One region of the Streptomyces sp. NPDC086023 genome, then DNA from elsewhere that is predicted to be linked to it. Evidence: riboswitches for the same ligand, from Rfam matches in the RefSeq annotation. Region 1 holds a riboswitch; the other holds the start of a gene.

Region 1 (5,839 bases):
GCGGGCAGGTCAGGTAGTACAGCGTCGGGAACGGCGTGCCGTCGGGCAGCCGCGGAGCCGTCTCGACCACGTCGGGCTGACCGCAGGGGCAGCGGTGGGCGATGGCGCGCAGACCGCGCGGCGGGCGGCCCAGCTGCTCCTTGAACGCGGCGACGTCCGCGTCCGTGGGCTCGGTCCGGTCGGTCTGGGGCGGGGGCGTGTCCATGCCTGGGATGCGTCTCTTCGTTCGTGTGCTGTTGTGGGCGGTACGTCAGTCGGGCTGTACGTCGGTGGGACGGTGCGTCAGTGGGCGGTGCGTCAGTCGGGCGGCGCGTCAATCCTCGTCCGGGCGGTCGGCCTTGTCGACGCCGTCCCAGACGTTGGAGTACCAGGGTCGGTCGGCCGCGCCCTCGTCTGCGCTGCGCCGCTCCTCGGCCTCCGGGTCGATCACGGTGTAGCCGATCTCCCCGGGCCGGACGTAGTGCAGGTGCCGGCGGGCCTGCTGCTCGACGTACGCCGGGTCCTGCCAGCGTGCCTTCTCGTCGCGGAGTTCCTCCAGGCGCTGCCGCGCCCGGTCGGCCTCCCGCTGCTGCTCCGCGATCTCCGAGCGCTGGGATACGTACTGGCGCATCGGATACGCGAGGGCGACGACCAGGGTACAGAGGACGAGCACGAGCAGCGCCGCGCGGCCGGTGAGGCGGCTGCGCCGGACCTGCCGGCGGGACTGGGAGCGGTAGACGTGGGCCGCGGTCCGCTCGCCGAGCGCCTTCAGCCTGGTCGCGGTGGAGAACCGATCCCGGTTCCCGGCCATGTCCCGCCTCCCCTGATAAGCACGTACGTCCCCGCACACGGTACGGGACCGAGTGCGGGGACGTACGGAGGCTCAGGGCGCTGTCAGCCGGTTCGGCCGGGTCAGCCCTTGAAGCGCGGGAACGCGCTGCGGCCCGCGTACACCGCCGCGTCGTCGAGGATCTCCTCGATGCGCAGCAGCTGGTTGTACTTGGCGACGCGGTCCGAGCGGGCCGGGGCGCCGGTCTTGATCTGACCGCAGTTCACGGCGACGGCGAGGTCGGCGATGGTGACGTCCTCGGTCTCGCCGGAGCGGTGCGACATCATGCACTTGAAGCCGTTGCGCTGGGCCATCTCGACGGCGTCGAGGGTCTCGGTGAGCGAACCGATCTGGTTCACCTTCACGAGCAGGGCGTTGGCCGAGCCCTCCTCGATGCCGCGGGCGAGGCGCTCGGGGTTGGTGACGAACAGGTCGTCGCCGACGATCTGGACGCGGGAGCCCAGCTTGTCGGTGATGACCTTCCAGCCGGCCCAGTCGTCCTCGAACAGCGGGTCCTCGATGGAGACCAGCGGGTAGGCGTCGACGAGGCCCTCGTAGTACTCGGTCATCTCGGCGGCCGAGCGGGACTGGCCCTCGAACTCGTACTTGCCGTCCTTGTAGAACTCGGACGCGGCGACGTCGAGCGCGAGCGCGATGTCCTTGCCCGGGGTGTAGCCGGCCTGCTTGATGGCCTCGACGATGAGGTCGAGCGCGGCGCGGTTCGACTCCAGGTTCGGGGCGAAGCCGCCCTCGTCGCCCAGGCCGGTGGAGAGGCCCTTGGAGTGCAGGACCTTCTTGAGGGTGTGGTAGACCTCGGCACCCCAGCGGAGGGCCTCGGAGAAGGACTCGGCGCCGATCGGCGCGATCATGAACTCCTGGATGTCGACGTTGGAGTCGGCGTGCGAGCCACCGTTGAGGATGTTCATCATCGGAACGGGCAGCAGGTGCGCGTTCGGGCCGCCGAGGTAGCGGAACAGCGGCAGGTCCGAGGCCTCGGACGCGGCGTGGGCCACGGCCAGGGAGACGCCCAGGATGGCGTTGGCGCCGAGGGAGCCCTTGTTGTCGGTGGCGTCCAGGTCGAACATGGCCTGGTCGATCAGGCGCTGCTCGGTGGCGTCGTAGCCGACGAGCTCCGGGCCGATCTGCTCGATGACGGCCAGGACGGCCTTCTCGACACCCTTGCCCATGTAGCGGTTGGGGTCACCGTCACGGAGCTCGATGGCCTCGAAGGCACCGGTGGAGGCGCCGGACGGAACGGCAGCACGGCCGGTGCTGCCGTCGTCGAGGCCCACCTCGACCTCGACCGTGGGGTTGCCTCGGGAGTCCAGGATTTCCCGGGCTACGACGACGTCGATGGACGGCACGAGCATCTCCTTCTGGGATGTGACGCTAGATGTGCGGTGGCGTGGGGGGCCGTGGGACCGGCCCTCGCCGCCTAGAGCCTAACCCCGTCGGGGGCGTCGGCCGCTCGACCGCCCGGGTCCTGGGACGAAAAAGGGACCGAATACCCGTCTTCCAGGACATAGACCCCTGATCAAACGAGCACAGGGGCTCCCAAAGGGGCTCCCGGAGGGGGTTACCGGAGGGTCGGGTGCCAGAGGGCAGAGGGGTTCTCCGGAGGGTCGGCGGCCGGAGAAAGGGGAACGCCCGCCCGGCGCATCGGGGGGAGGACGCGCCGGGCGGGCGTGGCTACTGCCGGGCCGGGACTACTCCCGTACCGGAGCCGTTCAGGAGAGCTTCAGCATCTGGCCCGGGTAGATCAGGTCGGCATCGGTGACGATGTCCTTGTTGAGCTCGAAGAGCTTCTCCCAGCCGCCCTTGACGTTCTGGGCGTCGGCGATGGTGCCGAGGGTGTCGCCGGCCTTCACCTCGTAGGAGCCGTTGCCCTTCTTGAAGCCGGTGGCCGGGGCCGCGGGCTTCGGGGCGGCGGTGGTGCGCTCGGAGCGGGTGGTCGGAGCCTGCTGCGTGCGGGTCTCCGTCGTCTTCTTCTTGGCCTTCTTCTTGACCGGGGCGGACTCGCCCGAGCCGCCGCCGCTGTACTTGGCGCCGGAGAGGCCGACACCGCAGCTCGGCCAGGCGCCCTTGCCCTGACCGGCCAGCACCTTCTCGGCGATGGCTATCTGCTGGGACTTGCTGGCCTGGTTGGCCTGCGGGGCGTAGGCGGTGCCGCCGTACGCAGCCCAGGTGGAGGGGGAGAACTGCAGGCCGCCGTAGTAGCCGTTGCCGGTGTTGATGGACCAGTTGCCACCGGACTCGCACTGCGCGACGCGGTCCCACTCGGAGGCGGTGGCGGCGCTGGCGGTGCCCGCGACCATCAGCGGGGCGGCGACGGCCGCGCCGGTCACGCCGACGAGGGTGACGATGCGGGTGGCCTTGGACGCACGGCGGTGCTTGCCCTTGGAAAGCAGCATTGGAGGCTTCTCCTCACCGACGCCTACGAGGTGAGCTGTCGGGTTCGGGCGTAGTGAGTTGCCCGGCCTCGCGTCCTAGCGCGTGGCTTCACCCCAAGCCGTTCCGTGACCGTCTTTCAACGGCCGGGCCCGGCACAAACCTTGGGTCCCCCGCTCCTGCCTTCGGCGCTTGCGCGACGACTGTTTCCCCCGTCCGCCGGCAGGACTCGGCGATGCGGTCGAAGGAGCCCGCGGTGGCGAGCGGTTCAGACCGTAGACAGACCGCTCCCCGATGTTCAAGGCAGGACATCGGGGAGAAACGGCCCGTACTTGCGCACCGGGAACCGGCGTTTGCGCAGGTGAGAAGGGGCGGTAGCCGAGCTTCCGGGCGGGACACGCCAGTTGACGGCCTGAGACTCATGTCTCACTGACGCCAGACTTACACGAATCCGGACATTGCCCGCTTTAACGGATGCCCGAAGTGCCCCTAGTTCTGGCTTAGGTCGAGGTTCTGACCGGGCTTGATGAGGTCCGCGTCATCGCCGATGACCTGCTCGTTGGCCTTGTACAGCGCGGCCCAGCCACCCTTGAGGCCCTTCGCGTCCGCGATGCCGGAGAGGCTGTCGCCGGACTTGACGATGTACGTGGACTCCCCGGCGCCCTCGGGAGTGACACCGGTACCCGACCCGGCGTCAGGAGCGAGCGGGTCGAGGGTCAGGGCGTGACGTCCCGTTCCGTCCGTTTCGCCCGACACGTCCCCTGACGTCTCGTCGGCCGCGTTGCCGCGGTGCCTGCCGGGGCCGGGGGTGGCCGACCCGTCGGTGGCCCCGGGGGTCGCACCCGGGGTGGCCCCGTCGGTCGCGCCGGGCGTGCCCGGGGTGCCGGTGGCGCCCGGCGTGGTGGGCGCGCCCGTGCCGGGGGCCGTGGGGGTGCCGGGGGTCGCGGTGCCGGGGGTGGCTCCGGGGGTGATGGTGGCGCCCGGGGTGGCGGTGCCCGAGGGGGTGCCGGCGGTCGGCGGTGCCGGAGTGCGCGTCACGGGGGGCGCGGGGGTCTTCGTACCCGTACCGGCCTCCTCGGTGGCGCCTGAGCCCTCGTCGGGGCGCACGGGCGCGGGGGTGACCGGCTTCGGCTTGCCGAGGCCGTCGTCCACGTCGGCCTTGGGGCCGGTCTTGGTGAGCCCGGCGGGGGCCGCGCAGAGCGGCCAGGCCCCGGGGCCCTTCTCGGCGAGCACCCGCTCGGCGACGGCTATCTGCTGCGAGCGGCTGGCGAGGTCGGCGCGCGGGGCGTACTCCTGGCCGCCGGCCTCCTTCCACAGCTCCTGGGTGAACTGCAGCCCGCCGTAGAAGCCGTTGTTGAGGTCGGCACTCCAGGTGCCGCCGCTCTCGCACTCGGCGACCTTGTCCCACGTGGCGGCGTCGGCGGCGCTGGCGTTGGTGGCGGCGAGCAGCGGCAGCGCCAGTGCGGAGCCGGTGACGCCCGCCGTGACGACGAGCGCAGGGGCCTGACGGGGGCGCCGGTGACGGCCGTTCCCGGAACGCATGAGGTGGACCTTTCGCGTGGCGGCAAAGGAAGTGACGGCGAACCTAGCGGGGTTCGAACGGATGTCACAAGTCGATGATGCGCAGATCACGTTGAGGTCACGAAAGTGAGGAATGCTCAATTCCGTTGTTTGGCGCGGGGGGTGAACTCCACGGGCAGGGTGCGCAGGCCGCGCATGATGAGCCCGCCGCGCCACCGGAGTTCGTCCGGGGCGACGGCAAGTCGCAGGTCCGGCAGCCGGGTCAGCAGGGTGGCGAGCGCGGTCTGCCCTTCGAGGCGGGCGAGCGGGGCGCCGAGGCAGTAGTGGATGCCGTGTCCGTAGCCGAGGTGCTGGTTGTCGGTCCGGGAGAGGTCGAGGGTGTCGGGCCCGTCGAAGCGGGCCGGGTCGCGGTCGGCCGCGGCGAGCACCACGAGTACCGGATCACCTGCGGCGATGTCCTTCCCGCCGAGGGTCAGCGGCTCGGTGGCGAACCGCCAGGTGGCCAGCTCGACGGGGCCGTCGTAGCGCAGCAGCTCCTCGATCCCGGTCTCCAGCAGACCGGTCTCGCCGGCCGCGAGCGAGTCCTGGAGCCGGGCCCGCTCGGCGGGATTCCGAAACAGGGAATACAGCCCATTCCCCATCAGATTGACAGTGGTCTCGAAACCGGCGAAAAGCAGGATGAATGCCATCGCCGCGGCCTCGTTCTCAGTGAGGTGCTCGCCGTGGTCACTTGCCCGGATGAGTCCCGAGATGAGGTCGTCGCCCAGGTCGTCCCGCTTCCGGTGGATCAGTTCCACCAGGTAGCCCCTCATCTTCTTGACCGACCGGGCCACCCCGCCGCGGGGTCCGCCGCCGTGGCGGATCATCATCCCGGCCCAGTCGCGGAAGTCGTCCTGGTCCTCGCGCGGCACGCCGAGCATCTCGCAGATGGCGTAGATGGGGAGCGGGAAGGCGAACTCGTGGATGAGGTCCGCCTCCCCCTTCTCCGCGAAGCCGTCGATGAGGTGGTCGGTCAGCTCCTGCACCCGCGGCGTGAACTCCGCCACACGGCGCGGCGTGAACGCCTTCGAGACCAGCCTGCGCAGCCTGGTGTGGTCCGGCGGGTCGATGTTGAGGAGGTGC
Region 2 (5,839 bases), on a different contig from region 1:
CGTGCTCGGCCCAGGACTCCACGGGGTGCGCCGGGGCCTCCACCACGTACATCCAGGCGATCTTGTGCCGCAGCTGGGTGAGCATCGAGATCAGAGCGGGGCTGCCGGAGGCCTGGGCGAGCGTCTCGTGGAACCAGCCGCCCAGGGAGCGCAGGTCCTCGCCCTGGCCCCGGCGGGCCCTCTCCTGGCCGAGGCGTACGAGCCCGCGCAGCACCTTCAGGTGGCCCTCGGTACGCCGCTGTGCGGCCCGGGAGGCCCCCAGGGGCTCCAGCAGCACCCGCAGCTCCAGCAGGTCGGCGGCCTCCTGCTCGGTGGGCTCGGCCACGCAGGCCCCGGCGTGGCGGCGGGTGGTGACGAAGCCCTCGGACTCCAGGGTGCGCAGGGCCTCGCGGACGGGGACGCGCGAGACGCCGTACCGGCGGGCGAGGAGCTCCTCGGTGAGCCTGCTGCCGCGCTCGAAGACGCCGGCGACGATGTCGTCGCGGATCGCCGTGCACACCGCGTGCGCGGGAATGCGCATGACCGGACCTCCGCTTAATCCCCGCGAAACGCGGTCGGCGTCGACATGTGTGCCGCCGACTCTATTGCAGAAACGAGGAATTCCGGAGCGCACCGATGAATTCCGGAATGGTTTTTTACCGGATCTGCACGTGTCGGATGCACACGCCGGCTCCGCGCACCTCCGGCGGAGGGCACGCCGAAGGCCCCGGCTCGGGGAGCCGGGGCCTTCGGGAAGCGTGCGACGCCGCGGTGGCGACGGGTGCGGTCGCGGGTCAGATGCTGACGCCGTGCGAGCGCAGGTACGCCAGCGGGTCGATGTCCGAGCCGTAGTCGGCCGAGGTGCGGGCCTCGAAGTGGAGGTGGGGGCCGCTGGAGTTGCCGGTGGAGCCGGAGAGGCCGATCTGGTCGCCCGGGGTGACGCGCTGGCCGACCGAGACGCTGATCGACGAGAGGTGGCCGTACTGCGTGTACGTCCCGTCGTTCATCTTGATGACGACGTTGTTGCCGTACGCACCGCCCCAGCCCGCCTCGACGACGGTGCCGAGGCCGACCGCGTGCACCGAGGTGCCGGAGGCGGCGTGGAAGTCGATGCCGGTGTGGCTGCCGGAGGACCACATGGAGCCGCCGGCCTTGTACGAGGTGCTGACGTACGAGCCCGCGACGGGGGCCACGTAGGTGAGCAGACGCTTGCGCTCGGCCTCACGGGCGGCGCGCTCGGCGGCCTCGCGCTCGGCCTTGGCCTTCGCCTCTGCCTTCGCCTTGGCCTCGGCGGCGCGCTGGCGGGCCTCGTTCTCGGCCTGGGCCTTGGCGGCGGCGATCTCGGCGGCGGCCTGCTGGGACTCGGCCTGGGCCTCGATCTGGCCCGCGAGGTCGTCGGCGACGACGACGGCGTTCAGGCCGGTGTCCTCGGGGCCACGGGAGTCCGCGTCGGTGGCGGCGAAGGCCGGGCCGGCCAGGGTGCCGACGACACCGGTGGTCGCGAGGGCGGCTATGCCGGCCACGTTCGCGCTCTTGCGGCTCAGACGGCTGGGGCCACGGTGCTTACCGGTGGCACGACTGCCAAAGGCCATGGAGAGGCTGATCCTTTCCTTCCCTCTCGCCTACCGGGTTAGCTGACGGGTTCGGAGCAGGAAGGTCTCCTACGGGCCACCTCTGGCGAGGCGGTCCGATTCACCCCAGGGACTGATGTGGGTCCCCGGCTCCCCAGGCTCGCGCCTGACGGGGACTCGGCGATCGCTGTCCGGTGCCGCGGGTGCGGCTGTTACAGCTGACGGACAGCGAGGTTGACGCTAGGCGGATCGTCGGACAATCACCAAACGGACACGCTGTTTTGTGGCGTACGCCACGGGTCATTCAGGCAACGACCACCCCGAAACGGACAGAGAGCACAAACGGGGCCTCGGTGGGCAATCCACCAAGGCCCCGCCTCATGTCGGCCCGGAATCAGGTCAGTTGGTGACCACGGTCACCTCTCCGATGCCCAGCGCCCGCACCGGGTCCGCGATCTGCGACGCGTCACCCACGAGCACCGTCACCAGACGGTCCACCGGGAAGGCGTTCACCACGGCCGAAGTCGCCTCGACCGTGCCGGTTTCGGCGAGTCGCGCGTACAACTGCGCCTGGAAATCGTCCGGCAGCTCCTGCTCGACCTGGTCGGCCAGGGTCCCGGCGACGGCCGCGGCGGTCTCGAACTTCAGCGGCGCGACACCGACCAAGTTCTGTACGGCCACGTCGCGTTCGGTGTCCGTCAGGCCCTCGGCGGCGAGGGTGCGCAGCACCTGCCACAGGTCGCCCAGCGCGGGGCCGGTGTGGGGCGTGTCCACCGAGCCGCTGATGGCCAGCATCGAGGCGCCGGTTCCGTCGGCCGTGGAGCGCAGCACCTGCCCGAAGGCGCGCACGCCGTACGTGTAGCCCTTCTCCTCCCGGAGCACGCGGTCCAGGCGCGAGGTGAGCGTGCCGCCGAGGCAGTACGTGCCGAGCACCTGCGCGGCCCAGACGCGGTCGTGGCGGTCCGCCCCGATCCGGCCGATCAGCAGCTGGGTCTGCACGGCGCCGGGCCGGTCCACGATCACCACGCGGCCGGTGTCGTCCGCGGTGACCGGCGTGACGGGGTACGCCTCGCCCGTGCCGCCGGTCCAGGAGCCCAGGGTGTCGGCGAGGACGGCGTCCAGGTCGGTGCCGGTCAGGTCGCCGACCACGACGGCCGTGGCCGTGGAGGGGCGCACGTGGGCCTCGTAGAAGGCGCGGACGGCCCCGGAGTCGATCCGGCCGACGGTCTCCTCGCTGCCCTGGCGCGGACGCGACATGCGCAGGGTGGCGGGGAAGAGCTCCTTGGAGAGCTGCTTCGCGGCCCGGCGCTGCGGGTTGGCCAGCTCGTGCGGGATCTCGTCGAGGCGGTTGCGGACCAGCCGGTCCACCTCGCTGTCCGCGAAGGCCGGGGCGCGCAGGGCCTCGGCGAGCAGGGTCAGGGCCTTGTGCAGGCGGGAGGCGGGCACCTCCAGCGAGACCCGGACGCCGGGGTGGTCGGCGTGCGCGTCGAGGGTGGCGCCACAGCGCTCCAGCTCGGCGGCGAACTCCTCGGCGGAGTGCTTGTCGGTGCCCTCCGACAGCGCGCGGGCCATGATCGTGGCCACGCCGTCGAGGCCCTCGGGCTCGGCCTCCAGGGGGGCGTCGAGGATGACCTCGACGGCCACGACCTGCTGGCCGGGGCGGTGGCAGCGCAGGACCGTCAGGCCGTTCCCGAGCGTGCCGCGCTCGGGGGCGGGGAAGGCCCACGGCTTCGGCTGTCCGGCCTGCGGCTGCGGGTGGAAGGTCATCGAGGAAGCGACGTCGGCGGTCACTGGTCTGCCCCTTCGGCGTTGTCTTCGGTGGCGGGCAGCGGTTCGTACACGAGGACCGCGCGGTTGTCCGGGCGCAGCCGGGCCGCGGCGACGGCCTGCACCTCTTCTGCGGTGACGTCGAGCACCCGCTGGACCGCGGTCAGCGCGAGCTGCGGGTCGCCGAACAGCACGGCGAACCGGCACAGTTCGTCGGCCCGGCCGGCGACGGTGCCGAGACGGTCCAGCCACTCGCGCTCCAGCTGGGCCTGGGCGCGCTCCATCTCCTCGGAGGTCGGCCCGTCGGCGGCGAAGCGGGCGAGCTCCTCGTCGACGGCCGTCTCGATGCGGGGCACCTCGACGCCGCCGGAGGTCTTCACGTCCAGCCAGCCCAGGGAGGGCGCGCCCGCCAGGCGCAGCAGGCCGAAGCCGGCGGCCACGGCGGTCTGGTCGCGGCGGACCAGGCGGTTGTGCAGGCGGGAGGACTCGCCGCCGCCGAGGATGGTCAGGGCGAGGTCGGCGGCGTCGCACTCGCGGGTGCCGTCGTGCGGGAGGCGGTAGGCGGCCATCAGCGCGCGGGCCGGGACCTCCTCGACGATCTCCTCGCGCAGCTGCGCGCCCATGACGTCCGGCAGGCTGCCGTCCCGCGGCGGCTGCTTGCCGTCGTGGGAGGGGATGCTGCCGAAGTACTTCTCGATCCAGGCGAGCGTCTGCTCCGGGTCGATGTCGCCGACGACCGACAGCACCGCGTTGTTCGGCGCGTAGTAGGTACGGAAGAACGTGCGGGCGTCCTCCAGCGTGGCGGCGTCGAGGTCGGCCATGGAGCCGATCGGCGTGTGGTGGTACGGGTGGCCCTCGGGGTAGGCCAGGGCGGTCAGCCGCTCGAAGGCGGTGCCGTACGGGACGTTGTCGTACCGCTGGCGGCGCTCGTTCTTCACCACGTCGCGCTGGTTCTCCATGGACTCGTCGTCCAGCGCGGACAGCAGCGAGCCCATCCGGTCCGCCTCCAGCCAGAGCGCGAGCTCCAGCTGGTGTGCCGGCATCGTCTCGAAGTAGTTGGTGCGCTCGAAGCTGGTGGTGCCGTTGAGCGACCCGCCGGCGCCCTGCACCAGCTCGAAGTGACCGTTGCCCGAAACGCTGGCCGAGCCCTGGAACATCAGGTGCTCGAAGAGGTGAGCCAGACCGGTGCGCCCCTTGACTTCGTGGCGCGAGCCGACGTCGTACCACAGGCAGACCGCGGCGACCGGGGTCAGGTGGTCCTCGGACAGCACCACGCGCAGGCCGTTGGCCAGGCGGTGCTCGGTCGCTGTCAGGCCGCCGGAGGCGGCCTGCGCTGTGGCCGTGTGACCCATGGGCATGTGATCCCTTCGATCGCGATGAGAGAGTCCTGCCACTGTATGCAAGCGCGCCGACGGGCGGAGAAGTTCCCGGGGCCTTCCGCGGCCCCTTCGCCGCACCCCGTCCGGGGGTACCCCCAGGGTCGGGGTCGGCGTTGTCGGCGGGGCGGTCCACAATGGACCGCGTCAGACCGATCTCGGATCACGAGGAGCCGCAGCAGCGATGGCCCGCCGCAGCACGAAGACCCCGCCGCCGGAGGATTTCGAGGAGAGGATCCTCGACATCGACGTCGTCGACGAAATGCAGGGCTCCTTCCTCGAGTACGCGTACTCGGTGATCTACTCCCGCGCGCTGCCCGACGCGCGGGACGGGATGAAGCCGGTGCACCGCCGAATCGTCTACCAGATGAACGAGATGGGCCTGCGCCCCGACCGCGGGTACGTGAAGTGCGCCCGTGTCGTGGGCGAGGTCATGGGCAAGCTCCACCCGCACGGCGACGCCTCCATCTACGACGCGCTGGTGCGCATGGCGCAGCCGTTCTCGATGCGCCTGCCGCTGGTGGACGGCCACGGCAACTTCGGCTCGCTGGGGAACGACGACCCGCCGGCGGCCATGCGTTACACCGAGTGCCGGATGGCGGACGCCACGTCGCTGATGACGGAGTCGATCGACGAGGACACGGTCGACTTCACGCCGAACTACGACGGCCAGGAGCGCGAGCCCGTCGCGCTGCCCGCGGCGTACCCGAACCTGCTGGTCAACGGCGCGTCCGGGATCGCGGTCGGCATGGCCACGAACATGCCGCCGCACAACCTGGGCGAGGTCATCGCCGCCGCCCGCCACCTGATCCGCTACCCGAACGCGGACCTGGAGGCGCTGATGCGCTTCATCCCGGGTCCCGACCTGCCCACCGGCGGCCGGATCGTGGGCCTCCAGGGGATCAAGGACGCGTACGAGTCGGGCCGCGGCACCTTCAAGATCCGCGCCACGGCGACGGTGGAGAACGTCACGGCGCGCCGCAAGGGCCTGGTCGTCACGGAGCTCCCCTTCACGGTCGGCCCTGAGAAGGTGATCGCCAAGATCAAGGACCTGGTCGGGTCCAAGAAGCTCCAGGGCATCGCGGACGTCAAGGACCTCACGGACCGTTCGCACGGCCTGCGCCTGGTCATCGAGATCAAGAACGG

Evidence for each region. Region 1 has a riboswitch for cyclic di-AMP ahead of ACIF6F_RS24080 (transglycosylase family protein). Riboswitches for the same ligand answer to the same signal wherever they lie in the genome.
Region 2: linked by a shared signal. The riboswitch ahead of ACIF6F_RS29455 (M23 family metallopeptidase) and the one ahead of ACIF6F_RS24080 (transglycosylase family protein) in region 1 are both predicted to bind cyclic di-AMP.

What each region holds. Positions count from the first base shown of each region.
Region 1 is NZ_JBITRX010000012.1:190,043-195,881, reverse strand. Features, by position in the region: gene ACIF6F_RS24095 (DUF501 domain-containing protein) at 1-205, opposite strand, end outside; gene ACIF6F_RS24090 (septum formation initiator family protein) at 314-790, opposite strand; gene eno (phosphopyruvate hydratase) at 892-2,178, opposite strand; gene ACIF6F_RS24080 (transglycosylase family protein) at 2,536-3,219, opposite strand; cyclic di-AMP (ydaO/yuaA leader) riboswitch at 3,225-3,397, opposite strand; gene ACIF6F_RS24075 (transglycosylase family protein) at 3,686-4,738, opposite strand; gene ACIF6F_RS24070 (cytochrome P450) at 4,855-5,839, opposite strand, start outside.
Region 2 is NZ_JBITRX010000018.1:79,090-84,928, forward strand. Features, by position in the region: gene ACIF6F_RS29450 (GntR family transcriptional regulator) at 1-520, opposite strand, end outside; gene ACIF6F_RS29455 (M23 family metallopeptidase) at 774-1,571, opposite strand; cyclic di-AMP (ydaO/yuaA leader) riboswitch at 1,584-1,743, opposite strand; gene ACIF6F_RS29460 (M16 family metallopeptidase) at 1,950-3,317, opposite strand; gene ACIF6F_RS29465 (M16 family metallopeptidase) at 3,338-4,669, opposite strand; gene ACIF6F_RS29470 (DNA topoisomerase (ATP-hydrolyzing) subunit A) at 4,878-5,839, shown strand, end outside.